DNA from 4 places in the Micromonospora sp. CA-240977 genome. Region 2 is predicted to be linked to each of the others. Evidence: riboswitches for the same ligand, from Rfam matches in the RefSeq annotation. Region 2 holds a riboswitch; each other region holds the start of a gene.
The links. Region 2 has a riboswitch for cyclic di-AMP ahead of ACQPWW_RS26365 (coiled-coil domain-containing protein). Riboswitches for the same ligand answer to the same signal wherever they lie in the genome.
Positions count from the first base shown of each region.

Region 1: linked by a shared signal. The riboswitch ahead of ACQPWW_RS15540 (transglycosylase family protein) and the one ahead of ACQPWW_RS26365 (coiled-coil domain-containing protein) in region 2 are both predicted to bind cyclic di-AMP.
Region 3: linked by a shared signal. The riboswitch ahead of ACQPWW_RS02805 (coiled-coil domain-containing protein) and the one ahead of ACQPWW_RS26365 (coiled-coil domain-containing protein) in region 2 are both predicted to bind cyclic di-AMP.
Region 4: linked by a shared signal. The riboswitch ahead of ACQPWW_RS00420 (NlpC/P60 family protein) and the one ahead of ACQPWW_RS26365 (coiled-coil domain-containing protein) in region 2 are both predicted to bind cyclic di-AMP.

Region 1 is NZ_CP192055.1:3,403,681-3,411,257, forward strand. Features, by position in the region: gene ACQPWW_RS15530 (sensor histidine kinase) at 1-646, opposite strand, end outside; gene ACQPWW_RS15535 (nitrilase-related carbon-nitrogen hydrolase) at 756-2,210, shown strand; cyclic di-AMP (ydaO/yuaA leader) riboswitch at 2,310-2,481, shown strand; gene ACQPWW_RS15540 (transglycosylase family protein) at 2,482-3,165, shown strand; gene ACQPWW_RS15545 (hypothetical protein) at 3,292-3,660, opposite strand; gene dinB (DNA polymerase IV) at 3,785-4,972, opposite strand; gene ACQPWW_RS15555 (VOC family protein) at 5,031-5,468, opposite strand; gene ACQPWW_RS15560 (helix-turn-helix transcriptional regulator) at 5,564-6,538, shown strand; gene ACQPWW_RS15565 (GNAT family N-acetyltransferase) at 6,433-7,038, opposite strand; gene ACQPWW_RS15570 (GNAT family N-acetyltransferase) at 7,035-7,574, opposite strand.
Region 2 is NZ_CP192055.1:5,847,740-5,855,316, reverse strand. Features, by position in the region: gene ACQPWW_RS26380 (PfkB family carbohydrate kinase) at 1-949, opposite strand, end outside; gene ACQPWW_RS26375 (SRPBCC family protein) at 1,138-1,605, shown strand; gene ACQPWW_RS26370 (hypothetical protein) at 1,800-2,300, opposite strand; gene ACQPWW_RS26365 (coiled-coil domain-containing protein) at 2,490-3,557, opposite strand; cyclic di-AMP (ydaO/yuaA leader) riboswitch at 3,563-3,694, opposite strand; gene ACQPWW_RS26360 (cation diffusion facilitator family transporter) at 3,806-4,723, opposite strand; gene ACQPWW_RS26355 (HelD family protein) at 4,831-6,945, opposite strand; gene ACQPWW_RS26350 (alpha/beta fold hydrolase) at 7,054-7,577, opposite strand, start outside.
Region 3 is NZ_CP192055.1:576,362-583,938, forward strand. Features, by position in the region: gene ACQPWW_RS02795 (helix-turn-helix transcriptional regulator) at 1-275, opposite strand, end outside; gene ACQPWW_RS02800 (carbonic anhydrase) at 502-1,224, shown strand; gene ACQPWW_RS02805 (coiled-coil domain-containing protein) at 1,282-2,301, opposite strand; cyclic di-AMP (ydaO/yuaA leader) riboswitch at 2,306-2,436, opposite strand; gene ACQPWW_RS02810 (YibE/F family protein) at 2,603-3,976, opposite strand; gene ACQPWW_RS02815 (copper-translocating P-type ATPase) at 4,286-6,334, shown strand; gene ACQPWW_RS02820 (metal-sensitive transcriptional regulator) at 6,342-6,638, opposite strand; gene ACQPWW_RS02825 (heavy-metal-associated domain-containing protein) at 6,733-6,942, shown strand; gene ACQPWW_RS02830 (hypothetical protein) at 6,957-7,577, shown strand, end outside.
Region 4 is NZ_CP192055.1:84,351-91,927, forward strand. Features, by position in the region: gene ACQPWW_RS00410 (NlpC/P60 family protein) at 1-552, shown strand, start outside; gene ACQPWW_RS00415 (N-acetylmuramoyl-L-alanine amidase) at 608-2,587, opposite strand; cyclic di-AMP (ydaO/yuaA leader) riboswitch at 2,823-2,958, shown strand; gene ACQPWW_RS00420 (NlpC/P60 family protein) at 3,026-4,012, shown strand; gene dcd (dCTP deaminase) at 4,075-4,653, opposite strand; gene ACQPWW_RS00430 (pyridoxamine 5'-phosphate oxidase family protein) at 4,753-5,313, shown strand; tRNA gene ACQPWW_RS00435 (tRNA-Gly) at 5,480-5,553, shown strand; gene ACQPWW_RS00440 (cellulose binding domain-containing protein) at 5,785-6,600, opposite strand; gene ACQPWW_RS00445 (hypothetical protein) at 6,848-7,126, opposite strand; gene ACQPWW_RS00450 (S66 family peptidase) at 7,251-7,577, opposite strand, start outside.

The DNA of each region.
Region 1 (7,577 bases), 2.4 Mb from region 2:
GGGTGGCCGCGTCCCTGCCGGTGGCCGCGATGGTGGCGAACGCGGCGTCGGCGCGGTCGGGTTGGTGGCGTACCAGGAGCGGCCCCGCCTCCGCCTGCACGACCATGACGCCGACCGCGTGGGTGAGGATGTCGTGCAGGTCGCGGGCGATGCGGGTGCGCTCGCGCAGTACGGCCGCCGCAAGGTCACCGGCGACCCGGCGATCCCGTTCGGCGCGGGCCAGGGCGTGGGTACGGCGGGCGCGGGTGCTGGTGCCCAGGGCGTACGAGAAGACGTAGGCGACCGACAGGTAGCGCAGCACCTCCACGTCCGGGTGCGGATACAGCAGCGAGAACAGCAGGCCGACGGCGGTGACCGCGATGCCGAGCAGGCGGACCGCCAGCGAGGACCGCGCCGCGAACGTGTAGAGGCAGACGAGCGGGCCGACCGGCAGCAGCGGGGGCGCGCCGAGCGAGGCCGAGACGGTCGTGGCGACCCCCACGACGACGGCGACCGGCACCAGCGCCCGGTCCCGCCACAGCACCGGGACCGACGACGCGACGGCGAGCGGCAGCACCCACCACGCACCTGGCCCGCCGGCCACTGCGGGCAGCACTGTCGCGGCGACGGCGGCCACAGTGACGGCGAGATTGACGTACCGCTTCACGACGGCAGTATCGTCCGGCCCGGCTCCTCCCCGCCTCCCTCCACAGGACCAGAACACCTCCACCCCGTACGGCGATCCGCCCCGGCCACCCTCGCCACACGATTGGCGCATGATGACGATCGTCGCCGCGCTCCTCAGTGGCCTGCTCTGGCTCGGCGGCACCGGGCTGCACCCCGTTGCCGCGCTGACCTGGCTCGCCCCGATCCCGCTGATCCTCGCCGCCGTGCGGGTACGCCAGAGGACCGCGCTCGGCGCGACGGTCCTCGCCTGGTCGATCGGGCAGCTCGGCGTGGTCGGGTACTACCTCGGCACCCTGCACCTTCCGGTCCCCGCGGTCGCCGGCGTGCTCGGCCTCGGACTCGGCCTGGCGGCCGGGACGGTCCTGCTCGCCCGCGCCCTGCTGTTGCGGGGGCGAACAGTGCGCGCCGTCCTCACCGTGCCGGCACTGTGGGTGCTCGGCGAGTACGCGGCGTCGCACCTGTTCCCGCAGGGGGCGTGGTGGAGTCTCGCGTACACGCAGGCCGACGTCCGGCCGGTCATCCAGCTGACCGCGCTCACCGGCGTCTGGGGCGTCACCTACGTGCTGCTCGCCGTCCCGATCGCCCTCGCCGCCCTGCTCGGCAGCGCACTGCCGACCCGCACCGGCCGGCTCGACCGCCCCGCCCTCGCCTGCCTGCTCGCCCTCCTGCTCGGCGCCGGCGGGTGGTCGGCCTGGTCACTGAGCCGTTCACCCGACCCGGCCGAGCCGCTGACCGTCGGCCTGGTCGCCCTGCGGCAGCCCACGGACGGGCTCCCGATCGACGAACCGTCCGGCCGGGACCTGCTCGCCCGCTACGGCGTACGGGTGGCGAACCTGACCGCCCGTGGGGCACGGATCGTCGTGCTGCCGGAGAAGGTGTTCGCCGTGACCGACACGACGCTGCCCGTGCTCGTGGACGCGCTGCGGCAGGCCGGGGCCCAGGTCGTCGTCGGCGCGGTGTTGTGGCGGGCCGGCACGGCGAGCAACGTCGCGCTGGTGCTGGACCCGGACGGCAGCGTCACGACGTACCAGAAACAGCATCTGGTCCCGGGCCTGGAGGAGTGGCTGACGCCGGGCGACGACGACGTGATCGTGGGCGGGCGGTTCGGCGTCGCCATCTGCAAGGACCTCGACTATCCCGGCCTGGTCCGGCGGTATCGGGCGGAGGGCGCCTCGGTGCTGCTCGTGCCCGCGCTGGACTTCACCTCCGACGGTTGGCTGCACGGTCGCATCGCAGTGGTCCGGGGTGTGGAGAACGGGATCACCGTGGTCCGCGCCGCCTGGCTCGGCCGGCTGACGGTCAGCGACGGCGGCGGCAGGCTGCTCGGTGAGGCCACCGGCGCAGACGCGGAGCTGCTTGTCACTGCCGCTCCGACGACGGGCTGGGGCACTGTCTACTCGCGTACGGGAGATTGGTTTCCGTTGTTGTCCCTGGTCTTGTTGGTCGTCGCCGTCGGGGGGTCGGCGTCTGGCTCCAGGAGGACAGCTGATCGCAAACGGTCCATCGTGGTCACTGCACAGAGTGACCAGGCCCGCAACCGCTGAGCGAACCCTCCAGCGTGCCTGGGTGAAGAAGTTCACAGGGGTTGGGCGATCGTCACCGACCGTGCCTAACGTCGGTCGGGTTCGCCAACGCGGACACCACGGCCGGCAACGCCAAATCCTGCCCCCGGTCGTCGGAACCCAGTCACCGGGCAGGAGCGGGGGACCCACACGTTCCTCGGTGCATGTCACCTCGGGGTGAAGCCGCCACCGTGCGGCCGGGCTCCTCGGCCCGAACCCGACAGCTCACCTCGCCGGCGTGGAGGAAGCTCACATGACGTCTGTCTACACCCCCCGTCATCGACGGGTCACCACCCGCCGCCTCGCCGTCGGCACCCTGGCCGTCGGTGCGGTCACGGGCGCCGTCGCCCTCTTCGGGCCGGCCGCCCCGGCGCAGGCCGCGGTCAACTGGGACGCGATCGCCACGTGCGAGTCCGGCGGCAACTGGAAGATCAACACCGGCAACGGCTACTACGGCGGACTGCAGTTCTCCCAGAGCACCTGGGCCGGTTACGGCGGCAAGAAGTACGCCGCCCGCGCCGACCTGGCCAGCCGCGGCGAGCAGATCGCGATCGCCGAGAAGGTGCTCGACGGGCAGGGCATCGGCGCCTGGCCGACCTGCGGCAAGAAGGGCGGCTCCGCCACGAAGCCGTCGACGAAGTCCACTGCGAAGCCGTCGACGAAGTCCACGCAGAAGCCCACTGCGAAGTCCACCGCGAAGCCCACCGAACAGCAGGAGCGGCCCTCGCGGCGAGAGCAGCCGGCGACCCGCAGCCACGAACGCACCGCGCCGACCACCGGCGGCCAGACGTACCTGGTCAAGCCGGGGGACACCCTGTCGGAGATCGCTGACGGCCACCGGGTGACCGGCGGTTGGCAGGCGCTGTACGAGCACAACCGGCAGCTGATCGGGGCCGACCCGGGCCTGATCTTCCCGGGTCAGCGGCTCAGCCTCTGATCGTCTTCCCGACGCAGCGGCTCAGCCTCTGACGGGTGACACGCGAACGCTCGGCCGGATCACCGGCCGAGCGTTCGTGCGTGTGATGCCGATCAGCCCACGCGCTCCTACCCCCGGGGAAGGCCGTCACGCCGCGGACGCGGACGCCTTCGGCCCTCGGTGCGACGTGACCGGACCGGCGTTCCAGCCCCACCGGGGAGCCGGTGCGCTGCTCTCCCCGGACCAACCCGTGCCGCCCTCCTCGCTGTCGCCGCCGTCGGTGGTCGTCTCGACCGGGGCGGGGGTGCTGCGGGCCAGGCGTATCGACTGCTCGGCGCCGGCGCGGGCCGCACAGGGCCAGGACTGCCCGGCGCACTGGAGGTTGCGGCAGTTGCCCTCGTCGTCCGGCTCGTGGGCACTGAGCACGTCGATCGCCAGCTGCCACAGCAGAGGGTCGGTCACGTCGTGCGGGCGCTCGGCGCTGCGGCTCGGTCGGTTGCTGGTGTCGTCGGACATTGCGGGTCCCCCCCTTTTCAGGCTGTACCCCACAAGGGTCACCCGTCAGCCGCTGGTTAAACCGCCGACCTGCTGTGATGTGTCTCTGGTCGCAGCGGTCGCCGGGACACCGCACGCGGATCGGTCAATCCGGCAGCAGCGGCATCTCCACGCCCGGGTCCCGGCCGAGCAGCACCGCACGGGTGAGCGCCGCCGAACCGAACCGATCCCGGACCGCGTCCACCGCGGCATCCAGCTCCGCACCCGGGTCGCTGTGGAACGGCAGCTCCGGTTGCACCGGATTGTCGTCCAGATTGCCCACCGAGACGCCGATCAGGGTCACCCCACGGCGATCTATCTCGGTCAGTGCGCCCCGTAGCAGCGCCCGCGCGGCGGCGAGCAGCGGCGTCGTGTCGGCGGTCGCCTTGCCCACCGTGTGCGAGCGGGTCGCCCGGGTGTAGTCGCCGAAACGTAGTCGCAGCATCACCGTGCGCCCGGCCCGCCCGGACGCCCGCATCCGCCGGGAGACCCGGTCGACAAGCCCGGCGAGGATGGCATCCAACTCCGCCGGGGCGTGCGGGGTACGACTGAGCGCGTGCTGCGCGCCCATCGAACCGCGACGGCGGCCGACCTGCACCGGGCGGGGGTCACGGTTGTGCGCCAACGCGTGCAGGTGCCGCCCGGCGCCCGAGCCGAGCAGGGACACCAACGCGGCCTCGCCCAGCCGGGCCACCTCGCCGACGGTACGGATCCGGTGCTTGCGCAACGTCGCCGAGGTGACCGGGCCGACGCCCCACAGCCGCTCGACCGGCAGCGGGTGCAGGAACGCCACCTCGGCGTCCGGTGCGACAACCAGCAGCCCGTCCGGCTTCGCCACCCCACTGGCCACCTTCGCCAGGAACTTCGTGCGGGCCACCCCCACCGTGATCGGCAGGTGGACCCGTGCCCACACCTCCCGGCGCAGCCGCTCGGCGATCTCGGCCGGCGACCCGACAAGCCGCCGGAGCCCACCCACGTCCAGGAACGCCTCGTCGATGGAGAGCCCCTCGACCAGCGGGGTGGTCTGTCGGAAGATCTCGAAGACCGCACGGCTCGCCGCCGTGTACGCCGACATCCGGGGCGGCACCACTATCGCTTCCGGACACAGCCGGCGCGCCTGTTGGCCACCCATCGCGCTGCGTACGCCCCGTGCCTTCGCCTCGTAGCTGGCCGCGAGGACCACGCCCCCGCCGACGATGACCGGCCGCCCGCGCAGGCGCGGGTCGTCACGCTGCTCGACCGACGCGTAGAACGCGTCAAGGTCGGCGTGCAGGATGTGGGCGCCGGACGACACGTACACATGTTCGCATGGCGTCCGGCGACGACGGCAGTGAGCTGGGCGAACGCCCGGGTCAGTCCAGGCAGAACTCGTTGCCCTCGGGGTCGGCCATGACGAGGTGACCGGCCCCCAGCGGGGGAGCGGGCTCGTGCCGGGCGAGCCGGGTGGCACCGTGCGTGGCGAGCCGTTCCGCCTCCGCTTCCAGGGCCGCCATCCGCTCGTCCCCCGCCAGCCCGGGGGCGGCCCGCACATCGACGTGTACGCGGTTCTTTACCTGCTTGGGCTCCGGCACCCGTTGGAAGAACAGCCGAGGACCCGAGCCGTCGGGGTCGACCACCGCCGAGGCGTCGTTGCGGTGCTCCGGGGGCACACCCATCGCGTCCAGCGCCTGGTCCCACGACTCGAAGTCTCCGGGGGGCGCCTGTATCTGGTAGCGGAGCGCCTCGGCCCAGAACGTCGCAAGCGCGGCCGGGTCGGCGCAGTCGAACGTGATCTGGATGTCGCGGGCCATGTCAGCTCCTTGTTTCCCTGTCTGGTCGGTCATGATCCGAAGCCTCTCGCGGATAGCGGACAGAGTCGTTCCGCTATCCGTGCAACGATCGGCGGATGAGCGTCGAGGCGACCACCGAGCGGGTCCTTCGGCTGCTGGCGCTGCTGCAACGGCGAGCGTCCTGGACGGCCAGTGAGCTCGCTGCCGAGTTGGGGGTCACCAGCCGTTGTGTGCGCCGTGACGTGCAGCGTCTGCGGGTGCTCGGTTACCCCGTGTACGAGACGACGGGCGTGGGCGGCGGCTACCAACTCGGCGCGGGCACCCGGCTGCCGCCACTGCTCCTCGACGACGAGGAGGCGATCGCGACAGCGGTCTCCCTGCGGCTCGCCTCGGGCGGCACTGTCGCCGGGGCGGGCGAGGCGGCGCTGCGGGCGCTCGCGAAGCTCGACCAGGTGATGCCGTCGCGGCTGCGCGCCGAGGTGCGGGCAGTGCACGGCTCCACGGAGACCCTGATCGGCCCGGTGGCCGAGATCGACGCGGAGGTGCTCGTGACTCTCGCACGGGCCTGTCGCGACGCCGTGCGGGTCCGGTTCACCTACGCGACCCGTGACGGCGGCCAGGAGGAGCGGACGGTCGAGCCGGTCCGGATGGTCACGACAGGTCGCCGCTGGTATCTGATGGCCTGGGACGTCGACCGCGCCGACTGGCGTACGTTCCGCCTGGATCGGATGGACGCCGCGGTGGCGACGACCTGGCGGTTCCGGGAGCGCGAACACCCGGATCCGGTCGCCTTCGTGCAGCGGTCGGTGACCGGGGCGCCGTACCGGTATGTCGCCCGGGCGCGGGTGCGCGCCCCGGCCGACCGGGTGCGGGCGGTGGTGCCGCCCCAGGTGGGGCGGGTCGAGGACGACAGCGACGGGTGGTGCGTGCTGGTCGTGGGCGGGGAGAGCCTGGACTGGCTGGCCGCGCACCTCGCCCGCCTGGATTACGAGGTGGAGGTGTTGGAGCCTCCGGAGCTGCGCGAGGCGGCCGGGCTGCTCGCCCGCCGCCTCGCCGCGATGGCCGGGGCGGCGTCCGGGCGCAGCGTGTAGTGGCGTAGCGACACCGGACTGCCGTCGGGGGCGGTCCACGGTGCGGTGCTGACGCCGGTGCACCGCCACCCGGTGCGCTCGTAGAGGGCGGTCGCCGCGGCGTCGCCGGAGGTCACGTCGAGCACCAGATCGGTGCCGCGCGCGCTCGCCCACTGCCGCGCCCGCGCCAGCAGCGCGCCGCCCAACGCCAAGCCTCGGGCGGCCGGCACCACGAAGAGACGAGCGACCTCGGCCGTCGGTCGGGCGGGCAGTCCGTTCGCCGGGCTGGGCACCCGGTGCACCGCGACGTGCCCGACAATGGCCGCGTCGGCGTCGGCGTCGGCGTCGGCGTCGGCGTCGACCGCGACCCAGGCGCGGGCCGGGTGTGGTTCGCGCAGCCAGCGGTGGGGGTCGGCGGGCCAGTTCAGCGGATACCTGTCGACCCGGTGCACCTCGGCGAGCGCCGCGACACATCCGTCGAGGTCGGTGGCGCGCCGCCGGCGGATGCGCGGTGCGATCACAGGTCGTCGAACGGGCGGGCGTAGCGGAACTCGCCCCGGATCGACTCGCGCCACGCGTTCAGTGGCCGTGCCATGAAGTACTGCGGACCCCACGGCTGCGGCGGCGTGACCCCCACGTCGACGGCGGGACGGAACCCGAAGCGCGGGTAGTACTCGGGATGCCCGAGCAGCACCACGAGGGGCTCGTCGCGGGCGTCGGCCGCGCCGAGCACCGCGTGCATCAACGCGCTGCCGACGCCGCGTCGCTGCGCGTCGGGCAGCACGCCGAGCGGCCCGAGGCCCAACGCCACCGGCTCGCCGCCCACCCGGCCGCGGGTGGCCACCACGTGCCCCACCACCTGGCCGTCCGAATCGACCGCCACCAGGGAGTACGCGGGCAGCCAGCCCTCGTCGGCGCGCAGCGCGTCGACCAGGGTCGCCTCGACCGGCAGGCTCTCGCCGTCGCCGTTCCCGTCGCCACCGGTCTTGCCGAACGCGGCGGTGTGCACCGCCCGGATGGCATCGACGTCAGCGGGTGTCTCGCGTCTGATCAGCACCGC
Region 2 (7,577 bases):
CGTCCGGTGTGGTCCGCTCCTGTGGCCGGCTGTCCGCAGGAACCAGCCGGACCCGTTCGACCAGGCCGGTGATCGAATCCAGTCGTCCGGTGCCCAGGCCGTGCCGGGTCACGTTCATCGCGCCGGCGGCGGCGCCGGTGCGGATGGCGGTCCGGATGTCCCCGCCGCGGGCCACGACCGCGGCCACCCCGGCGGTCATCGAGTCGCCCGCGCCGCGCGGATCGGCGGCCTCCAACCGGGGCATCTCGACCTCGAACAGCTCCCCGTCGACGAGCGCCAGCGCCGGCTGGTCGGCCCGGCTCACCACCACCGTCTCGGCGCCGGCGGCGTGCAGCTCGTACATGGTCCGGGTCAGCTCCAGGCTGTCGTCGCTGCGGGCGCGACCGTCGCGGATCAGCTCCTCGTGGCTCACCTTGAGGAAGAACACGCCGCTCTCCAGCACCGCCGCGAGGTGATCGCCGGACAGGTCGACCACCACCCGGCCGCCGTTGGCGGCGAGGTCGGCGGCGAAGCGCCGGTACAGGTCGGCCGGGACCAACCACGGCTCGTTCGGCCCACTGAGGACGCTCACCGCGGCCCGGAGTCCCTCGCCGAGCGCCAGGTTGTACAGCTCGTCCAGCTCGTGCCGGCTCAGCGGCTGCCCGGGCACGTCGGCGATCTCCTGCCGTGAGCCGCCCCGGCGGTCGTGCACGTACCCGCCGCTGCCGGAGTCCCGGACCACCACCTTGAGGTCCACGCCCTCGCTGACCAGGAGCGGCTCCAGCACCTGGCCGATCTCGCCGCCGAGGGCGGCGCAGAGCACCACGTCGACACCGAGCGACAGCACCATCCGGGCCTGCCAGACGCCCTGCCCGCCGGGGTGCAGATGCAGCTCCGGGTGCTCGTTCGGCTGGTCCACGGTGACCGTGAGCTGCGGGGTGGGTGCGAAGACCATCACGTGCCCGCTCATCCGTCGTCGCCGCTCATGATGCCGCCCTTCAGCACGGTCGGGTGATTCCCCACGAACCGACCCTAATAGGGCAACTGGTGATGCGGCATCCCATCGCCCGGGCTGCGCCCCGACATCGGCGGCCGTCGGGCGTTGCCAGCCGGACATCGGTACGGGACGATCGTGCGACAAACGACGGTGGGAGACGCGTGCGCAGCAGCGATACCTTCAGCTACACCGTCCAGGCCCGGTGCTCGCCGGCCGAGGCAGCGGCGCTGCTCAGTGACCTGACCCGACAGGGCGAGCTGCATCCGCTGATTGTCCGGGTCCGCCAAGTGCCGCCCCGACCCGGCGCCCGGGCCAGCTACACGATCAACGACCGGCTGGTGGCCGGCCCGCTGCGCTTCCGGACCACGTACCACGCGGACGTGCTGATCAGCGAGGACGACGAGATCGTCATGGTGGCCCGCCAGTGGCCCGCCACGACGGTCCGCAACCACACGCGACTGCGCGCCGAGCCGGAGGGCCTGGTCCGGATCGACGTCGAGATCACCCTGACCGCGCCGACGCCGCTGTTCCGGTACGCGTTCCGCCAGGCACGGGCCGCTCACCTCGCCCTCGCCGCCCGTCTCGGCCCGGCCCTCGACCGCACCGGCGACTCCCCACCCCCGGCCTGACCGGCCCACACCCGCCGGCACCCGGCCCCCGTCCCGCCTTTGTGGCCCCAGCCCATGATCGTGCTCGATCGTGGATGTAGTGGCCTGCGGGCGCGAGGATGCCACTACATCCTGGTTCCAGCGCGATCACCGCGGCGCGGTCACGGCGGCGCGATCACCGCGGCGCGGTCACGGCAGCGCGGTCACGGCAGCGGTCACGGATTGCCGCCACGGCCGGCGCGGGCGGGTTGGGCGGCGGGACGTCGGCCCCACGGCTTGTACGTGGACAGCACCGTCGCGATGATCATCAGGCTGGTCGACACCGCGGGTGCGATCACCAGGTCGGCGCGGTCCCGGGCGGGGAGGGCGGCGCCCACCACGCCGGCGTGCCGCAGGTTCGGCGTGAGCAGGAACAGCACCAGCCCGACCATCACCGTGGTGAGCACGAGCTTGGCCACTACCCAGCGATAGCGCCACAGGCCCCACGGGGTGAGGAGCGCGCTGGCGACCCCGATCAGCCAGACCAGAACGCTCAGCGGCGCGAACAGCACAGTGCCGACCAGCGCCGTGACCGGGTAGACCACCGCCGGGTCGGCGCCGCGCTGCACGGCGATGCCCAGGGTGAGGAGCACGAGGTCGGCGCCGAGCCAGCCGAGCGAGGTGACCAGATGCAGGGTGAGGAGCCCTTTGCGGGCGGTGGGTGGGATCCGACGCATACCGCGATGCTGCCCGCGGACCCCGTCCGGGTCGTCCGACCGCCGACGACATCCGGGGTACGCCCGGCGACGTAGCCCGGCCGGGCGACCGCATCGCCGACTCCGGGGTGTCCCGTCGCGGGAAATGCCCCGGAGTCGGCGAACGCGAGTGGATCATCCCCGGAGCGATTCCGGGGACTGTCGGGTGGGTCAGTAGACCGACAGGTGGACGTGGTTGGTGTGGTCGGTGGACGGGGTGCCGCCCGCGCCGCTGTACGACTTCCACCCGCTGCTGGGCAGCCAGATCTGCCGGTACCAGATCACGTACAGCACGGCGAGCTGGTCGGCGTTGCGGATGAAGTACGCGGCCAGGTTGTTGCCGTACGTCTTGTCGCCGCCTGTGGCGTTGCCGCCGAAGCCGTCCTTCTGGGCGGCGAAGTCGCAGGCCCGGCCCTTGGGGTGTTCACCGGAGCCGCTGGGGCGGTGGCAGGAGACGTACCGGGTGAACCCGGCGGCCTTTGCCTGGTTGAGCGCGTGCAGGGTGCGCGGCGTGATGCAGCCGCTGGCGGGCGTGGGGTCGTTGACGCTGCACGATTCGGCTGGCCAGGAGCCGTCGGAGTTGCGGGGCGCCGCCTTCGCGTTGGCGGTGGAGGTGCCCCGGTTGGAGCCGCCGTCGGCGGTGGTCTGCGGCTTGGGGGTGGTGGCCACGGTCAGGGCCCGTTCGGCCTGGTCCTTGCGCTTGGCCATCACCGCGACCTGCTTGCGTTGTTCGATGATCTCGCCGTTCAGGGCGGCCCGGGTGCGACTGGCCTGGTCCTTGGTGGCAAGCAGATCGCGCAGCACCCGGTCCTCGTTGGCGGCCACCGCCTCCAGGGCGGCGGCCCGGTCCATGAAGCCCTCCGGGCTGCTGCTGTTGAGCAGCGCCGACACCGCGCCGAGCCGGCCTGTGCGGTACGCCACGCCGGCGATCTGGCCGACCTTGCCGTCGCGCTGGGCGAGTTCGACCTCGATGCCCTTCAGCTGGGTGGCGAGTTGTTGCTGTCGTTGCACGGAGGTGTCCAGAGCGCGTTTCGCGTCCAGGTAGCCCTTGCTGGCGGCCTCGAGTTGGGCGCGTAGCGAAGGGGTGCCGCCCTCTTCGTCGGAGTCGGGTGCGGCGGCGGCCCGGAGGCCGGTCGGGGGAGCGGCCGAGGCGGTGCCGGCCGGAAGCGCGACGCCGAGGGCGAACATCGCGACGATCAGGGCCGCCAGTCGGGCGGCGGGTGGTCGTGCTGGTGCCACTGCGCATGTCCTTCCGTCAGCCGCCGACCGGGTTAGCTGACGGGTTCGGGACGGAAGATCCCTACCGCTGACGCGGATGCACCCCAGGAACGTGGTTCCCCGGTTCGCCCAGGTGGGCGATTAGGCGGCGACCGCCACCGGCGCCTGGAGGGCGCCGCCTGGTGGAGGCCGGGACCGAGCTTACCGGTGCCGGTGGGGCTGGTGCAGCCGTTGTGACGGACGGTGCGTGCGTCGTCACGAGAAGCCTGTCACCACTCGATGGAGCCGCAGGCTCCGGAGGCGGCACCGGGTTCGATCTGCAACGTCGCGTGTTCGATCCGGAAGTCGTCGTGCAGCGCGGTGCGCGCCGCGGTCAGCACCGCGCCGACCTCCGCGCCGGGCGCCATGGTCAGGTGGGCGGAGGCCACCTCCATGCCCGAGGTGAGCGTCCAAACGTGCAGGTCGTGCACCTCGACCACCCCGGGGACGGCGGCCAGCCGGTCGTGCACGGCGGTCACCTGGAGGTGTTCCGGGGCGGCCTGCACCAGGATGCGGACGGCGGCACGGGCCAGCCGCCAGGTGCGGGGCAGGATGAACGCGCCGATGGCGACCGCGACGAGTGGGTCGGCCCACCACCAGTCGGTGACGGCGATGAGCAACGCCGCGCCGATCACGCCGAGCGAGCCGAGCAGGTCGCCGAGCACCTCCAGGTAGGCGCCCTGAAGGTTGATGCTCTCCCGGGCTCCGGCGCGGAGCAGGGCGAAGGCGGCGATGTTCGCGAGCAGGCCGAGCACCGCCACCGCGAGCATCGGACCGGCGATGACCTCGTGCGGGTCGCCGAAGCGGCGGATCGCCGCGATCACCACGTAGATCGCGACGCCGGAGAGCAGGACGGCGTTGGCCAGCGCGGCGAGGACCTCGAGTCGGTAGAGCCCGAAGGTGCGTTGCGGGTCGGCGGTGGCCCGCCGGGTCGCGGTGATGGCGGCGAGCGCCATCCCGATGCCGAGCACGTCGGTGAACATGTGCCCGGCGTCGGAGAGCAGGGCGAGCGAGCCGGTGTGCAGGGCGGCCACCGCCTCGACCACCATCAGGGTGGCGAGCAGCCCGAACGCCGCCCAGAGTCGGCCCCTGTGCTGGTGTGCGGCATTGGCGACCGACCCATGGTGGTGGTCATGACCTGCGCCCACGAGATCCACCTTCCGTCGCCGGTCGGGGCCCGGTCAAATGTATGCTCACATCGCTATGTATGCAAGTATGGGGCAGGCCACCGGCCCACCAGGCAGTTTGCTCCAGATCAGCCGGTTGGATCGATGGTGGTGAGTCGCTGCGTGGCCCGGGAGAGCGCCACGTACAGGGTGCGTACCCCCGCACCCGGATCGGCCCGGATCTCGCTCGGAGCGACGAGCACTACCCCGTCGTACTCCATGCCCTTGGCCTCCAGGCTGGTCACCACCTGTAGGCGCGGCGCGTCGAGCGCGTCGAGCCAACCGGCGACCTCGTCGCGGCGGGGGACCGGCGTGATCACCCCGACCGTGCCCTCCACCTCGGCCAGCAGCCCGGCGGCCGCGTTCACGACGGCGGTCGCCAACCCGGTCGCGGGCACCACGAGCTCGACCGGATCGACCCCGGTGGAGCGCACGGCGGTGGGCAACGGCAGGTCAGGGTAGAGCCGGCGGATCTCCGCCGCCGCCACCGCGAAGATCTCCGCCGAGTTGCGGTAGTTGGTGGTGAGGGTGAAGTCGTGTCGCTTCCGCCGGCCCAGCGCCTGGTCCCGGGCCCGGGTCAGCTCCTCGGGATCACCTGTCCACGCGGTCTGCGCGGGGTCACCCACCACCGTCCAGGAGGCCAGGTGGCCACGGCGCCCGACCATCCGCCACTGCATCGGCGAGACGTCCTGTGCCTCGTCCACCACCACGTGCGCGTAGTCCCGGTAGTCCTCCGGACGCTCCCGGGCCGCCGCCCGGGCCGCCCGCTGCCGCTCGCTGGCGGTGCTCAGCTCGCGTACGCCGCCAGCGAGCTGGAACGGGTCGCGGCGGGCCTTGGCCGGCTGCGCCGGCTTGCCGAGCAGGGCGTCCAACTCGTCGAGCAGCGCGATGTCGGCGATCGTCAACCCGTCCGAGTCCAGGTTCCGGTACGCGGCGCTGAGCAGTCGGATCTCCGCGGTGGAGAGGATCTGACCGGCGTACCGGCGCAGCCGTTCCGGCCGGGCCAGCCAACCGAGCACGTGCCGCGGGTGCAGCCGGGGCCACCACGCCTTGAGGAACTCCCGGAACTCGGCCCGCTCGGCGATCTCCGCCTCGAAGGTGCGTTGCTCCGGCAGTCGGATGCCCACTTCGCGGGCCTGCGCCCAGAGCGCGGCGAACACCCCGTCGAAGCCGGCCCGGCGCACCTCGTTGCGGCGGGCGCCGCGGTGCAGCGCGCGGTCCCGGATCCGGTCCAGCTCGGCCCGGTCCAGCCGCAGCAGCGTGCCCCGGTAGAGCAACCGCAGCTCACCCGGGCCGCCCGGCACCGCGTCGCGGACCGCGCGCTCCAACACCCGGCGCATCCGCAGCGAGCCCTTCACCGCCGCCACCTCGGGCGGGTCGGTGCGGGTGGCGGTCATCCCCGGGAAGAGAGTGCCGAGCGAGTGCAGGGTGGCGGTGTCCTCACCGAGCGAGGGCAGCACCGAGGCGATGTACTCGACGAAGACCGACGACGGGCCGACCACCAGGATGCCGCCGCCGGCGTACCGGCTGCGGTCGGAATAGAGCAGGAACGCCGCCCGGTGCAGGGCGACAGCGGTCTTGCCGGTGCCCGGGCCGCCCGCGACGATCGTCACCCCGGAGCCGGGCGAACGGATCGCCTCGTCCTGCTCCCGTTGGATGGTCGCCACGATGTCGCGCATGCCCCGGCCGGTCGCCTTGGACAGGGTGGCCAGCAGGGCGCCGTCCCCGACGACAGTCATCCCCTCCGGGGCGGCGGTCGGGTCCAGCAGGTCGTCCTCGATGCGGGTGACCCGTTCGGCGCGGGACTGGATCGTGCGGCGACGCACCACGTCCAGCGGCTGCGCCGGCGTGGCCTGGTAGAAGGCGGCGGCGGCCGGCGCCCGCCAGTCGACGACAAGCGTGGTGGTGTCCTCGTCCCGGATCCCGAGTCGCCCCACGTGCAGCACCTGCTGGTCACGCAGGTCCAGCCGGCCGAAGACCAGCCCCTCGTACTCGGCGTCCAGGGCGTGCCGCCGCTGCGCCGCGTGGAAGACCATCGCGTCGCGCTCGACAAGCGCGCCGAACGTGCCCACCCGGGCCATCCGGTAGCCGTCACGCTCGGCGCGGACCGCCGAGCGCCGCAGTTCGGCCAGTCGGGCGTACACCCGGTCGAGGTGTCGTTGCTCGACGGCAATCTCCTGCTCCAGGCCGGTCTGGTCGGTCAACGCACGCTCCTTCGACTGTCGCCGGCGGGCGGCGGAAACCGCGCAGGCCAACCGCAGAAGGGTACGGCCCCGGGCCAGGCCCGCCGCGCCCGAGGTGCGAGAACGCGCTCAGACACCCGTCGCGGCGGAGGCCGCGCGGTGAGTTCGGGGCGTCGGTTCGGCGAGCACCCGGCGCAGCACGCCGGTGAGCGCGGCGTTGACCTCGTCCGGGCGCTCCATCATCAACATGTGCCCGGCGCCCGGGCAGACGGTCAGCTCGGTGGCCGGCAGGGCCGCCGCGATCGACTCCGCGCACGGCGGCGGGGTGAGCCGGTCCCGGTCGCCGACCAGGGCGGCGGCCGGCAGATGCGCCAACGCGGCGAGGGTGTCCAGTCGGTGCTGGGTGCCGATGGAGGCCCGGAAGCCGCCGATCGACCGCAGCGAGGCACGAGCCACCGCCGACGTCACCAGCCGGATGTCGGCCGGTTCGCAGCGGTCACCGAAGAGCATCCACCGGATGCTCGGTCGCAGCGCGTTCAGCAGCGCCCGGGGCGCTCGCCACGAGCCGCAGCGGGCCAGCACGCCGGCACCGGCCGTCTCGGCCAGCCGGATCAGTCGGGCGATCCGCGGCGAGAGCCCGTAGACGGTGTGGG
Region 3 (7,577 bases), 2.3 Mb from region 2:
ACCTGGCGGTAGGCCTCGGCGGGGTGCCGGAACCGGCCGGCCGGGTTGAGGGTGTATTCGTTGCGCCGTCCGACCCGGGTGCGGTGCAGGTAACCGGCCGCTTCCAGGTCGGCGACGATCGCCTGCGCGGCCCGTTCGGTCACGCCGACCTCGGCCGCGACGTCGCGGAGCCGAGCGGTGGGGTTGCGGGCGATGGCCAGCAACACGTGCCCGTGGTTGGTGAGGAACGTCCAGTTCCGCCCGCCGCCGGTGTCGCCCGTCGTCGTGCTCGCCATCGTGTGACCACCTCTCCGGACGTCCGCCCTGCCCCCGGGAGTCTCGCCCGTCCTGCGCCCGGTGCGTCACCCAGGGGCCGAATCGGAGTCAACATATGAAATCTAAATCACGCATACCTTGACGCACTTTACGGTGCGTGTGACGGTGGAGCCCGAGCCAGCGCCGCCGCCGGCCCGGCTGACAAGCCCTCTGACCAGGTCAGACGCGTGAAGACGAGGTGCGGGGATGAGTCGTCCTGGAACTCCCGGCGGGCAGCCGGGTCCGCAGCGGACCGGCGACCGGGCGGCCGCGGCCAGCGTGCCGGCCCAGGCGTACGCCGAGTTGACCGCCGGTAACCGGCGCTTCGTCAGCGGCGCTCCACGCCACCCCAACCAGGACGCCGGACACCGGGCCGCAGTGGCCGACGGGCAGCACCCGTTCGCGGTGATCGTCGGCTGCTCCGACTCCCGCCTGGCCGCCGAGATCATCTTTGACCGGGGGCTGGGTGACCTGTTCGTGGTCCGTACGGCCGGGCACACCACCGGTCCGGAGGTGCTCGGCAGCGTGGAGTACGCGGTGACCGTCCTCGGCACCCCGCTGGTGGTGGTGCTCGGCCACGACTCGTGCGGGGCGGTGCAGGCGGCGCGGGAGTCCTCCGCGACCGGCACCCCGCCTCCCGGGCACCTGGGGGCGGTGGTCGACGCCGTGCTGCCCAGTCTGCGCCGGGCCGAGGCCGAGGGTGTGGACGACATCGACGGCATCGTCGACATCCACATCGCACAGACCGTCGAGACGCTGCTCCGGCAGTCGCCAGTGCTGGCCGCCGAGGTGGCGCAGGGGCGGTGCGCGGTGGTGGGTGTGTCGTACCGGCTCGCCGCCGGAGTGGCGCGCCCGGTGGCCGCCGTGCCGGCCGGCTTCGCGACGCTCGACGTGCCGACCGGGTCGGCTGACCCGGCCGCCGCCGCCTGACACGACGAGGGCCGCTCCGCGCGACGCGGAACGGCCCTCGGCGGAAGACGCCGCGGATCAGAGCATCGACATGTGCACGTGGTCGGTGTGGTTCGACGGCCCGCTGTACGACTTCCAGCCGGTTGCCGGGAACCAGATCTGCCGGTTCCAGATCACGTAGTAGATGCCCAGCCGGTCGGCGTTGCGGATGAGGAACGCGGCGACGTTGTTGCCGTACGTCCGGGTGTCCTCGTTGTGCCAGGGTGAGAAGCCGCTCTTCTGTAGCGACCAGTCGCAGGCGCGGCCCTTCGGGTGCTCGTACGGTCCACCGTTGCGGTGACAGCCGACGAACCGGGTGAAGCCGGCCCTCCTGACCTCCTTGTACGCGTGCAGCGTGCGCGGCGTGACGCAGCCGGACGTGGTGGGGTCGTCCTCGCTGCAGGACTGCGCCTTCCAGTCGCCGTCGGCGGTGCGGCCCGGCCCGATCCGGGCGACCGGCGAGGTGGCGTCCACCAGACCGCCGGTGAAGCCCTTGCCGCCGACCAGGGCGAGCGCCTTGTCTGCCTCGCTCTTGCGCTTGGCCATCACGGCGGTCTGCTTCTGCTGTTCCCGGACCTCGGTGTCGAGGGCCAACTTGGCCTGCTCGGCACGGGCCTTCACGGTGTTGACCTCGGCGAGCTTGTTCTCGTTCACCATGTTGATTTCGTCGAGCATCGCGGCGCGCTGGACGAACGTGTCCGGAGCGTCGCTTTCGAGCAGCATCGCGAGCGCGCCGATCCGACCGGTGCGGTACGACTGGGCGGCGATCTGCCCGACCTGTGGCGCCAGCGCGTCCAGGTCGGCCTTGGCCCGGTCCACCTCCAGCGCCAACTCCAACTGCCGCTTCTTGGACTTGTCCAGTTTGGACTTGGCGGCGGAGTAGTCGCGGTTCACCTGCTCGATGACGTCGTTGAGCATCTTGGGCTCGTCGGCCTCCTCGTGCCCGGACGGTGTGGGGGTCGTCGGGGCGGCGTGGGCCGGGAGGGGCCCGGCGAGCACGGTCAGTGCGGCGATCACGGCCACCACGGGTGTCAACCAGCGGCGTAGGGGTGCCGTCACAATGTTCCCTTCCCTCGACCGCCGACCGGGTTAGCTGACGGGTTCGGGGCGGAAGTGGCCCCTACCGCTGACGCGGATTCACCCCACACACCTGGGTCCCCGGCTCGCCGGTTGGCGATTGGGCGGTGGCACCGCAGGCGCCGCTTCGCGCCTTCATCGGTAACCGGCAGCGAGGTTACCCGAGAGTCGACTGGGTGAGCTACGCCTGGATGCCGACCAAAAGTGTCATTTCGCCATAGCGGTGTGTGACCAGTGACGCGGTTCTCAGGGGGAAGACCCGATCTGGTCACGCTGAGGAGTGTCACCATGCCGTTTCCGTGCTCCTGTTCGACTCCGGCCACCCGTCGGTGGCGGTGGATGGGGGCCGGGTCCGCGTCTGGTCCGGCTCGTCGGGTCGCCCCGTCCGTGGTGCGTTGAGGGCGGCCAGTGCCTCCGCCCGGTCCGCCCGGGGGCGCGGCCGGGCGGCGGCGTCGCCCGGCGGCGTGGCTTCGGCGCGCCCGGCCGCGGTGACGATCGCGGCCAGCCCGGTGGTCAGTGGCACGGCGGCGATCAGCCCGAGGGTGGCGACCGCGCTGCGGACGATCTCCTGCGCGAGGAACTCGCTGGTGAGGATCTGCCCGATCGGCCGCGAGTCGGCGGTGAGCAGGAGCAACAGGGGCAGCGACGCGCCCGCGTACGCCAGCACGATGGTGTTGACGGTGGAGGCGATGTGCGCCCGGCCGACGCGGGTCGCCGCGCGGTACAGCTGCATGCGGGTCAGCCCGGGATTCGCGTTCGCCAGCTCGGTGACGGTGGCCGCCTGGGTGACAGTCACGTCGTCGAGCACCCCGAGCGAACCGATGATGATCCCGGCGAGCAGCAGGCCGTGCAGGTCCACGTCACCCTGGAACATCGACAGTGTCGTCGCGTCCTCGCTGCCGAAGCCGGTGAGGTGGGTTGCCGCCGTGGCGATGGTGGCGAGCACGCCGGTCAGCACCAGGCTGCCCAGGGTGCCGAGCACCGCGACCGAGGTCTGCGCGCTGACGCCGTGGGTCAGATAGAGCACCACGAACATGATCAGAGCGGCGCCGACCACCGCCACCAGGAGCGGTGATTTGCCGGCGCCGATGCCCGGCAGCACGAAGGTGAGCAGGATGGCGAAGCTGGCTGCCAACCCGGCGAGCGCGGCCAGCCCCCGCCATCGGCCGAACGCGACGATCGCGGCAGCGAAGATCACCGCCAGCCACACCATCGGGGTGCCGCGCTGGTGCTCGGCGATGTTCCAGTTGCTGATTGTGGGATCGGTCGGGTCGGTCAACTGGACCAGGATGACCTCGTCGCCGACGTCCACCCGGGGCGCACCGGGTCCGTCGGGCACCGGTGTCTGGACCTGCTGGCCGGTGGCGGGCCCGTCGTCCACCCGGACGTCGACGGTGCCGCACGGCCCGGCGCCGACCCTGGGTGTGCCCTCGGGGCTCGACGGCAGCGGCGGGCACGGCTCGGTCACCACCCGGGTCACCGTGCCGGCGTAGCGCGGCACGTCCGCTCCGCCGTCGGTCCGCGGTGCTCCTCCGCGCGGCCAGAGCAGCGCCGCGGCGAGCACTGTGGCGACGAAGAGGGGCACCACCGTCATGACGAGGATCCGTCGCACCCGGGGCGGGGCGGACGGAGCGGGACGGGCGTGGTCGGAACCCAAGTCGAGACTCCCAACGATCCGGTGCGGGATACGGGCCAGCGTGCCGGTCGGTTCAGCGATGCCGTGGAAACACGGCGGAACGCGCGATGGTTCGCTCACCGAGGACCGCCCGATCACGGACGGTCAGTGTCCAGCCCGGCCGGCCGGAGGCGACGCCACGTCGCGGCGACGCCGGTGCCCGACCGCGCAGCGGTAGCTGGAGGGCCATCGGGGAGATGCTAGCCAGCCTGTTCCGGGCTCGCAGGTCGGGACGGAGTGTCGAGCGCCGAACCGCCCGCGCGATGGTCACCGGGCGGGCATGTTGGAGCCATGCCCGCTCAGTCATCCGCCGACCCCGACCACCGGCGCCACGCCGCGCCCCCGCCGCACGACAGGCACGCCGGGCACGATCCGGAGATGTTCCGCCGTCGTTTCTGGGTCTGCCTGGTGCTGACCATCCCGGTGGTCCTGACCAGCCACCTCGTGTCGGATCAGCTGGGCCTGGACGACGGCGTCCCGGGCCGTACCTGGGTGGGGCCGGTGCTCGGCTCGGTGGTGTTCTGGTGGGGTGGCTGGCCGTTCCTGGTCGGTGCGGTCCGCGAGGTGCGGGACCGGACGCCGGGCATGATGCTGCTTGTCGCGATGGCGATCACTGTCGCCTACAGCGCGTCGCTGGCCACCAGTGCCGGCGCGTTCGACCTGGACTTCTGGTGGGAGTTGGCGGCGCTTGTCACCATCATGCTGCTCGGGCACTGGCAGGAGATGAAGGCCATCGGGCAGGCCCACGGCGCGCTCTCGGCGCTGGCCGCGCTGCTGCCGGACGAGACCGAGCGGGTGACCGCGGACGGGCGGGTCGAACCGGTGTCGGCCGGCGAGCTGCGGGTCGGCGACGTGGTGCTGGTCCGCCCGGGGGCTCGGGTGCCGGCGGACGGAGGCATCGTCGACGGCCGGGCCGAGCTGGACGAATCGATGATCACCGGCGAGTCGCGCCCGATTGCCCGCGCGGTTGGCGACCGGGTGGTGGCGGGCACCGTCGCCACCGACTCGGCGATCAGGGTCCGGGTCGAGGCACTGGGTGAGCAGACGGCGCTCGCCGGCATCCAGCGCATGGTCGCCCAGGCGCAGCGCGCCGGTGGACGGGCCCAACTGCTCGCCGACCGGTTCGCCGCCGCGTTGTTCTACGTGGCGAGCGGCACCGCGGTGCTGACCGTGCTGGTCTGGACGGCGCTGGGCCAGCCCGACGAGGCGGTGGTCCGCGCGGTGACCGTCCTGGTGATCGCCTGCCCGCACGCGCTCGGCCTGGCCATCCCGCTGGTCGTCGCGCTCTCCACGGCGCTGGCCGCGCGATCCGGGATCCTGGTGAAGGACCGGCTGGCGCTGGAGCGGATGCGGACCGTCGGCGCGGTGCTCTTCGACAAGACCGGCACCCTGACCCGGGGCGAGCACGTCGTCACCGACGTGGCGACGGCGCCGGGCGTCGAGCGGGACGAGGTGCTGCGCATCGCCGCCGGGGTGGAGTCGGACAGCGAGCATCCGCTGGCCCGCGCGATAGTCGCGGCTGCCGGGCCCGGCGGTCCGGCCCCGGCGGTCGGGTTCCGGTCCCTGCCGGGCCGGGGGGTGCGGGCCACCGTCGGCGGTTCGGAGTACGCGGTGGGAGGGCCGGGGCTGCTGCGTGAGTGGGGCGTGTCGCTCCCGGCCGAGCTGGCGGCGGCGGTCGGGCACTGGTCGGCGCGCGGCGCGGCGGTGCTGCACCTGGTGCGGCTGCCGCACACGGTGCTCGGCGCGTTCGCGTTGACCGACGAGGTGCGTCCGGAGGCCCGGCGGGCCGTCGACGAGTTGCGCGCCGAGGGAGTCCGGACCATCGCCATGATCACCGGGGACGCGCGGCCGGTGGCCGAGGCGGTCGCCGCCGATCTCGGCTTCCGGCCCGGCGTCGACGAGGTGTTCGCCGAGGTGCTGCCCGCCGACAAGGACGGCCGGGTGGCCGAGCTCCAGCGCCGGGGGCTCACCGTGGCGATGGTCGGTGACGGGGTGAACGACGCTCCCGCGCTGGCCCGCGCCGACGTGGGCATCGCGATCGGCGCGGGCACCGAGGTGGCGATCGAGTCGGCCGGGGTGGTGCTCGCCTCCTCGGATCCGCGCGGGGTGGCTGCCGTGGTGCGACTGTCCCGGGCGTCGTACCGGAAGATGCGGCAGAACCTGGCCTGGGCGGCGGGCTACAACGTGGTGGCGTTGCCGCTGGCGGCCGGGGTGCTGGCCTGGGCCGGGGTGGCGTTGAGCCCGGCGCTGGCCGCGGTGCTGATGTCCGCGTCCACAATCGTGGTCGCGCTCAACGCCCAGTTGCTGCGTCGGGTACGGCTCGACCCGGAGCGGGACTAGAGGGGCGTCAGCCGCGCTTCATCAGCCGGCCGACCGCCGCCATCATCTCGGTGGCCATCTCGTCGGCCCGTCCCTCGGCCGCCCCCTCGTGCATGCAGTGCCGGGCGTGCCCGTCGAGCAGCCCCAGCGCCACCTTGTCGAGCGCGGCCTGGATCGCGGAGATCTGGGTGAGCACGTCGATGCAGTAGCGGTCGTCGTCGACCATCTTCTCGATGCCGCGGACCTGCCCCTCCACTCGGCGGAGCCGCGCGAGCAGCTGGTCCTTGCTGGCGGTGTACCCGCGGATCGGGGTGGGTGCGCTCATGCGACAAGGATAGCCTACCCCCCGGGGGTATGGTACGGTGCATTCCTGACGACGATACCCCCACCGGGTACCGGTACTCGAAGGAGACGATTCGATGGTCAACACGACGTTCCAGGTGCAGGGCATGACCTGCGGGCACTGCGTCAGCGCGGTGAGCGCCGAGGTCGGCGCCATCGAGGGCGTGCGTGACGTCCAGGTCGACCTCGCGACCGGGCAGGTCACCGTGAGCAGCAAGCAGCCACTGGACGTGCAGGTCGTCCGGGCGGCCGTCGACGAGGCCGGCTACGACCTCGTCGACGCGTGAGCGGAGGGGCCGGCATGCGTACCGTGACGAGACTTGCCGGATTCGCTGTCGGCCTCGCGGCGATCTTCGGCGCGACCTACGGGGTCGGCCGGCTGACCGACCGCGCCCCGGTCGCCGAGGGCCGGCACGACGGCGACGCCGTCCACGCGACGGAAGATCACGCCGAGCCGGCCGACCGGATTCCCGGTGGGCTGCTCGTCTCCGACCGCGGCTACACCATCGACCCGGTCGACGCGCCGGCCGACCAGTTCGCCTTCCGGATCAACGGTCCGGACGGCCAACCGGTGACCCGCTACGACGTGGCGCACGACAAGAGGATGCACCTGATCGTGGTCCGACGGGACCTCTCCGGTTTCCGGCACGTGCACCCCGACCTGGCTCCGGACGGCACCTGGCGGGTCGGCACGCCGCTGACCGGCCCCGGGCAGTGGCGGGCGTTCGCCGACTTCGCCCCCACCCGGGGCGAGCCGCTGACGCTCGGCGTGGACGTGACGGTCCCCGGTGAGCTGACCGAACGACCGCTGCCCGCCCCGGCGACCAGCACCACCGTCGACGGCTACACGGTCACCCTGACCGGCTCGCCGCAGCCCGGCCGCACCGCCCCGCTCACGTTCACCGTCAGCCGGGACGGTCGG
Region 4 (7,577 bases), 1.8 Mb from region 2:
GAGGTCGAGGGCGTCCTTGCCGTGCGGGCCAAGTACGACGGCGAGAAGCAGAAGCTGGACACCCTGATCACCACTCAGACCAAGCAGCAGAACGAGCTGGCGGCCAAGAAGAAGCAGATCGACGCCGAGATCAAGCAGCTTGAGGCGTCGATGCCGAAGACCACGGTGGTGACCGCGGCCTGCCCGACCATCAACGGAGTGGTCAGCGCTGCCGCCCGCACGGCGATCAAAACCGCCTGCGGCAAGGTCGGCAAGCCGTACGTCTGGGGCGCCACCGGCCCGAACTCGTTCGACTGTTCGGGGTTGACCCAGTACGCCTACAAGGCGGCCGGGATCTACCTCACCCACCACACCGGTGACCAGTGGAACGAGGGGAAGGCCGTCGCGCGAGCCGATGCCCGCCCCGGTGACCTGGTCTTCTTCTTCTCCGGCCTGAGTCATGTCGGGCTGTATCTGGGTAACAACCAGATGGTGCACGCACCACGTGCCGGTAAACCGGTGCAGGTGTCGAGCATCAACACGATGCCCGTCGCCGGGTTCCGGAGACCCTGATCCACCACGTGCGACACGACGGCCCCCGGTCACCGACCGGGGGCCGTCGCGGTTCTCAGCGGGGTGCGCCCAGCGGGGACGGCAGGAGCTGCACGTCGGCCAGGTCGACGTACATGATGCGGTGGCCGAACTGGATCTGCGCGTACCGGTTCTTGCCGCGGATCACCGTCCAGTCACCTGGTGAGGAGCCGTCGATGGTGCTGGCCCGGTAGTACTCGCCCGGCAGCACCGCGCCGACGGCGTACCGCTGCCCGGCGGCCAGCGTGTACTGCAGTGGCGAGATCGTCTGGTAGGGCACTCCGGCCGGATAGGCCGCCTGCTCCGGGTAGGCCCGCCCGTAGACCGGGATGGTGGCCCGGCCGGGTTTCGGGGTGGCCACCAGGCCGACGGTCCAACTGGCGGTGGGCGCGGACGCCGGGTTGTGGAACCAGGCCCGTTGCCCGAGGTACCAGATCGCCGTCCAGTCACCCTGCCGACCGGCCAGCGCGTACGTCTGGCCGGCGGAGGCACGGGCGCCGTGGTCCGACACCTCCATGGTGTTCGGGCTGCCGTCCGGGCGGAGCGCGATGTCGTTGACAAGTGGCGCGTCCGCGGCCGGAGCGGAGCGCAGCACCACCGCCGAGGAGCCGCGTGGCGCGCACGGCACACCGGCGGTGACGCAGCCGACGAACGCCGGCTGGTTGGTGGCGAAGTCCGGGTCGATCCGGACCAGACCGGTGGCCGGGGTGCCGGTGTCCAACCGGGGCGCGTGCAGCAGCTCGAAGTAGTGGGTCCAGTCCCAGTACGGGCCGGTGTCCCAGTGCATCCCACTGACGTTCGCGGCGATGGTGCCGGGCACGTTGTCGTGGCCGATGATGTGCTGGCGGTCCAGCGGGACGCCCAGCCGCAGCGCGAGGTGCCGGACCAGCTTCGCCGAGGTCCGGTACATCGCCTCGGTGTACCAGGTGCCCTGCGCCGCGAAGCCCTCGTGCTCCAGCCCGACCGCCTTGGCGTTGACGTACCAGTTGCCGGCGTGCCAGGCGACATCCTTGGTCCGGACGTGCTGGGCGACGTGCCCGTCCACCGAACGCAGCGTGTAGTGCCAGCTCACGTAGGTCGGGTCCTGGACGAGTTGCAGGGTGGTGGCCCAGCTTCCCTCGGTGTCGTGGATGACGATGTACTCGATCTTCTGCCGGGCCGGCCGGTCGGACAGGTCGTGGTTGCCGTAGTCCCCTTCGCCGAACGCCGCGTAGGGCGCCGGGATCCACTCGCAGGAGATGGTCCGGGGGCATTCCAGCCCGTCCGGGCGGGCGAGTCGGCGCAGACCCAGTCGGTCCAGCCAGGAGCGCTCCGGACGGATCGCGCGGGCCGGCAGCGTGATCCGCTGGCCGTCGTCGGTCACCCGCGACTCGCCGGCGCCGATGGTGGTGAAGACCTCGTCGGCGAAGGCCGCCGCGGCGTCGGCGCTGTCCGCGCCGGCGTAACGGGCCACCGCGCCGTACCAGGTGGCCGGGTCGGTGCCGGCGCCGACCGGCGCGCCCAACTCCCGCTGGTACGAGGCCAGCAGCGCCGCCCCGCCCCGGATGTTGACGTCCGCGTCGGTGCGCAGCGCGTCGGGGGCCGCGCCGGTCAGGGCGGCGGCGGCATCCACTGTCTGCAACGCGGCGGCGGGTGGCGCCGGGTCCTCGGCCGGCCGGGGCGCGGGTGCCAGCGCGGTACGGGAGTCGTCGCCGCGCGGGTCCTCGGTGCCGGTGTCGTGGTGGCCCCCCACGGGCAGCGCGGCCACGTGTCGGGCGTCGGTCAGGTGCATGGGTCCGTAACCGCCGCTGGTGCTGGGTGTGCCGGCGTTGCTGTCCCAGCGGGACTCCAGGTAGGAGACGCCGAGCAGCACGTCGGTCGGTACGCCGTACTCGGCCGCCGCGGCGGCGTACTGCTGCTGGCGGTCGGCGGCGGGTGCGGCGGCGGCGTAGGTGGGTGGTGGGACCGCGGTCGCGGCGGCGACCACGGCGACGGCGAGCAGTGCGCGCCGGCCGGCGAGCAGGGTTGGATGGTGCATCGAACCCCCTAGATTTTCGCGGGTGAAGATGAGGCCACCTTCGCGCCGGCCGGGAGCCCGCGTCAATACCTTTCCATGTGTCGACTCGTCGGGAAAGAAATCTTCACGTACGGTCGGTGACCCTCTCCGATCGGTACGGAGTGTCACGGCCGCACGGGTTGCGGAGTGGTAACAAGCGTCTCTACTCTGGTCATTCGTCGGCCCGATAGCAGCTCCACCCAGCCCGGGTGGTAACGGACCGACACCGCCGAGTCGTTTCCAAACGAACCGGGGACCCATGTCCCTCGGGGTGAATCCGCAGCCACTGCGGTAGGGCGCCGACTTCCCGCCCGAACCCGTCAGCTAACCCGGTAGGCGGTCAGGAAGAAGGAGTACGGAACCCCGGTGGCACTCCATGCCCCGCGGCCGTCGTCCGAGCGGTCGGCACCAGCCGGCCCGATGTCGATCGCGCCGCGCCCACGCTGGTCCCGCTTCACCACCGCGCTCGCCGCACTGGCCGGCGTCGCCGTCGTCCTGACCGGCAGCGCCACGGCGGCCCACGCCGACCCGTCCGTCGCCGAGATCGAGCGCCAGATCGACGCCGACTGGAACAAACTCGAACCGATCATCGAGCAGCACAACGCGACCCGGATCGACCTCGCCGCCAAGCGCAGGCAGGCCCAGGCGCTGGCCGCCCGGATCGCCCCGCTGGAGCGTCAGGTCGACGCCGCGATGGACAAGGTCAGCGCTCTGGCCGTGCGCGCCTACAAGGGCGAGACCGTGCTGACCGTCAACGCGGTGCTGGGCAGCCAGTCACCCAGCGAGGTGGTCGGCCAACTCGAGATACTCGACCGCTTCGCGCACAACCAGCAGCAGGACATCCGCGAGGTGGCCGACCTGCGCGACGAGCTGGCCAGCCAGAAGGCGCCGCTCGACGAGATGGTGGCCCAGCTGACCCGCACCGAGGCTCAGCTGGCGGCGAAGAAGAAGCAGATCAACGAGGAGATCGACAAGCTGCAGAAGCTGCGCCTCAAGGTGTACGGCAGCGGTGGCGGCGGTCCGTTGCGCCCGGCGCCCTGCCCCGGCAGCTACCCCGGCGGCGCCGCCGGCACGGCTGTCAAGTTCGCCTGCGCGCAGATCGGCAAGCCCTACGTCTGGGGTGCCGAGGGCCCGAACTCGTACGACTGCTCCGGGCTGATGCTGGCCGCCTGGGCGAAGGCCGGGGTGTCCCTGCCGCACAACGCCGCCGCGCAGAGCCGCGCCACCAAGAACGTCAGCAGGGCCGACCTACGCCCCGGCGACCTGGTCTTCTACTACAGCGACATCCACCACGTCGGCATGTACGTCGGCGGCGGCTGGGTGGTGCACGCCTCGCAGGCCGGTCAACCGATCAAGATGAAGAAGGTCGACGACGGCCCGATCCACAGCTACGGCCGTCCAGGCTGATCGAGAGAGCTGACCGAAGGGCCCGCCGCGACGAGTCGCGACGGGCCCTCGTCGTCACGGGGTCAGCGGGTGGGCCAGGTGCGCCAGTGCTGCCAGGCGCGGCTCGGTGTCGGCCCCCGCTGCCCCTGGTAGCGCGAGCCGTAGACCGCCGACCCGTACGGGTGCTCGGCCGGCGAGGAGAGCCGGAAGATGCAGAGCTGCCCGATCCTCATGCCCGGCCAGAGGGTGATCGGCAGGTTCGCCACGTTCGAGAGTTCCAGCGTGACGTGACCGGAGAAGCCGGGGTCGATGAAGCCGGCGGTGGAGTGCGTGAGCAGCCCGAGCCGGCCCAGTGAGCTCTTGCCCTCCAGTCGGCCGGCGAGCTGGTCGCCAAGCGAGATGACCTCGAGCGTCGAGGCGAGCACGAACTCCCCGGGGTGCAGCACGAACGGCTCCCCGTCGGGCACCTCGACCGCCGAGGTCAGGTCGTCCTGCTGCATCGCCGGGTCGATGTGGGTGTAGAGGTGATTGTTGAAGACCCGGAACAGTCGGTCCAGTCGCACGTCGATGCTGGAGGGTTGGACCAGGGTGGGCTCGAACGGCTCCAGGCCCAGCGTGCCGGCCTTGATCTCGGAGACCAGGTCGCGGTCGGAGAGCAGCATCGGACCACCATAGCCGCGCCGCCGAAAGTGCCCGGATTCGGTGCCGGTGACCAGCGCGTCGAGGTCGCTGCTCGTACATTTGTTCGATAGAATGCTGGCATGGCTTCCTGGTCCGAATTCGCCGCCGACGAGCCCCGACTCGCCGACGGGATCCGCGTTCTCCTCCAGCAGTACGGGCCGGGCTTCGGCTACCTGGCCACCGTCCGCGCCGACGGCGGGCCCCGCGTCCATCCGGTCTCCCCGGTGATCACCGACGAGGGTCTGTTCTGCTTCATCATCGACTCCCCGAAGCGCCGTGACCTCGAGCGCGACGGCCGCTACGCGCTGCACTCGTTCCCTCCGGAGGAGAGCGACGACGAGGCGTACGTGGCGGGGCGCGCCCGTCCGGTGACCGATCCGGCGCGAGTCGCCAGGTTGGCGCAGGGCGCTCGCGCGGAGCCGCTGGTCGACTGGCAACTGTTCGAGTTCACCGTCGACGTGGCGATGCTGACGCGCCGCGAGCAGCACACCGCTGGCATTCCGGGCCTCGCGCCGGCCCGGCCGGCCGTTCGGGTCTGGCTCGACCCACGGGCCCCGTCGGCGGCGGCTGCCGCGCCGGTCGCCGTACCGCAGACCCGCCCAACCCGCCGCAGCCGTGACGTCCAGTGCACGGCCGCCTGACCACGGCCCAGCGACCATCGGTGCCGGCTCTGTACTGACGGAGCCGGCACCGCTGGTGAGCCCTCGACCGCCGCTGGCACCGACCCGTCCCTGCCGGCGCGGACAGGTGGCGGGCGGGGGTGCCTGGGTGCACAGGCTCGGCGACTCGGGTACAGTGGTGCCGCTTGCGGGTGTAGTTCAATGGCAGAACATCAGCTTCCCAAGCTGACAGTGCGGGTTCGATTCCCGTCACCCGCTCCACGCACGGAAGCCCTGGTCAGGACCGATGGTCCCGCCGGGGCTTCCGTAGTTTCAGAGGGCTGAAACAGGGTGGTGTGCCATTAGCCCGTCCCGTCGTCCTCGGCGACCGGTCGCGTCCGACGCCTGCTCGGCTTGAGGCTTCCCTAGGATCCGCGCTCTGCGACGGCGGGCCTGCCGGGAGTGGCCCCCGGGCGCCTGGCCGCCCAGACGTCCCGCGGTCCGGTGCGCGGGCTACCCGGCGGCGCAGCTGACGTTGTTGAGCGTGAACGCGATCGGCACCGCGTCGCTGGCCTGCCAGGTGCCCAGGACGCCGAAGACCACCGAGGCGCCCGGCGCCACCAGGGGGTTGTAGCTGGGGTTCCGGGCCGTGACGGTGGCACCGCTCTGCTGGACGGTGGCGGACCAGGACTGGACGATGTGCTGGTCACCGGGGAAGGTGAAGCTGAGCGTCCAACCGTTGATCGGCACGGTGCTGGTGTTCTTGATGGTGATCTGGGCGGTGAAGCCTCCCGGCCACTCGCTCCCGGTGCGGTAGCTCACGGTGCAGGGCACCGCCGGCGGCGGGTCGATCGGCACCGTGGCGGTCCGGGTGAGCAGGGCGCCGGTGGCGTCGTCCTCTACCCGGACCGTGACCTCCAGGCCGGTGGCCGTACAGCCGGTGGACACAAAGTAACCGTCGTGCCAGCTGAAGGTCGCGCCCGGATCGACGGTGACCGCCCAGCCTGGCAGCGAGGGGAGGGCCGGGCAGCCGGTGGGGATGCCGGGGGTGGAGCCGACGAACCGGGCGTAGATCGCCGTGGAGACCTGTTGCTGTTGGGCGGTGCAGTTCTGCCCGACGGCCGTGGCGGTGACGGCCTGGCCCGGAACCACCCGCGGCGGGTTGAAGGTGAGCGACTGGATCTGGACGGTACCGGCGCAGGCGTCGGCCGGGGCGGTCGCGCCGGCCGGGGCGGTGCCGGCCGGATCGGCCTGCGCCGCCGCTGCGGGGACGGCCAGTGCACCGGCGGCGCAGACGGCGGCCGCGGCGAGGGTCAGGAGCGTACGCAAGAGGGTCCTCCTGGGTGAGCCGGGGGATACGGGCGTCGCCAGTTGACCGCATCCATCAATATCTGTCAATTGATCGGATAGGCGGTCGTCTCCATCGCTGACGTGTTCGCGACACCCACGTCCGCTTGGTGGTTCAAACGCGTGCCATTAGCTCGGGCCGTCCGGGGTCACTCCAAGCCACTTGCCGGGCCGTCTAGCGAGGCCGGACGGCGACAAGCGCGGTTGCCTGCCCAGCACATCGAAGAGGTCATTCGACGAAGGTGCCATCCGGCATCATGATCTCGTCGCGCACCAGCGGAACGAACGCTGACCCGCCCCGGTCATCCACGGCCACCACCATGCGGATGCGTTCATCGCCGTCGTCGAGGGCGTAGCTGACCACGGTGTACCGCTCGCCGTCCTCGCCGACGATCTGGCGTATGTCCTTGTCGTCGAGCAGTGCGCGCCACTCGCCATAGCTGACGCGGTGCCATTCGGCCAGACGTGCATCGGCGAGCCGCGCCGCCGTCTCCTTGTTCAGCCCCACGTACTCAGCCTCCCACCCCAGACGACGCCCGCCCTCGGTCACGCGCCCGTACCGGCATCAATGGGCTCGTCGGATCACCTGTCTGAGATTGGGCCTGACGGCGGCGCTGCTCGGGTGAGGAGCGCTATCGATAGTCGGCGAACACCCGGCGTGCCACGCCATCAACTGTGACCGGGCCGCCATGGGGAAGGATCCACTGCGGTCGGGTGTGGCCGAATGGGATGCCGACGCAGACGACTGCCTCCGGGTTGTAGCGGGTCACCACGTCCACGACCGTGTCACGCTGCTGCTCACGTAGTCGTGCGCGATCCGCGGCCGCTGGTCGGCGGGCGTGGTCGGAGACCGGCGGACGGGCGACCAGCACCGCGTCGACGGCGCTGAGAAAGCCACGTTCACCAAGTGAGCGGACGATGAAGCCGACGTCGCGCGCGGGGAGGAGCTCCTCCGACGT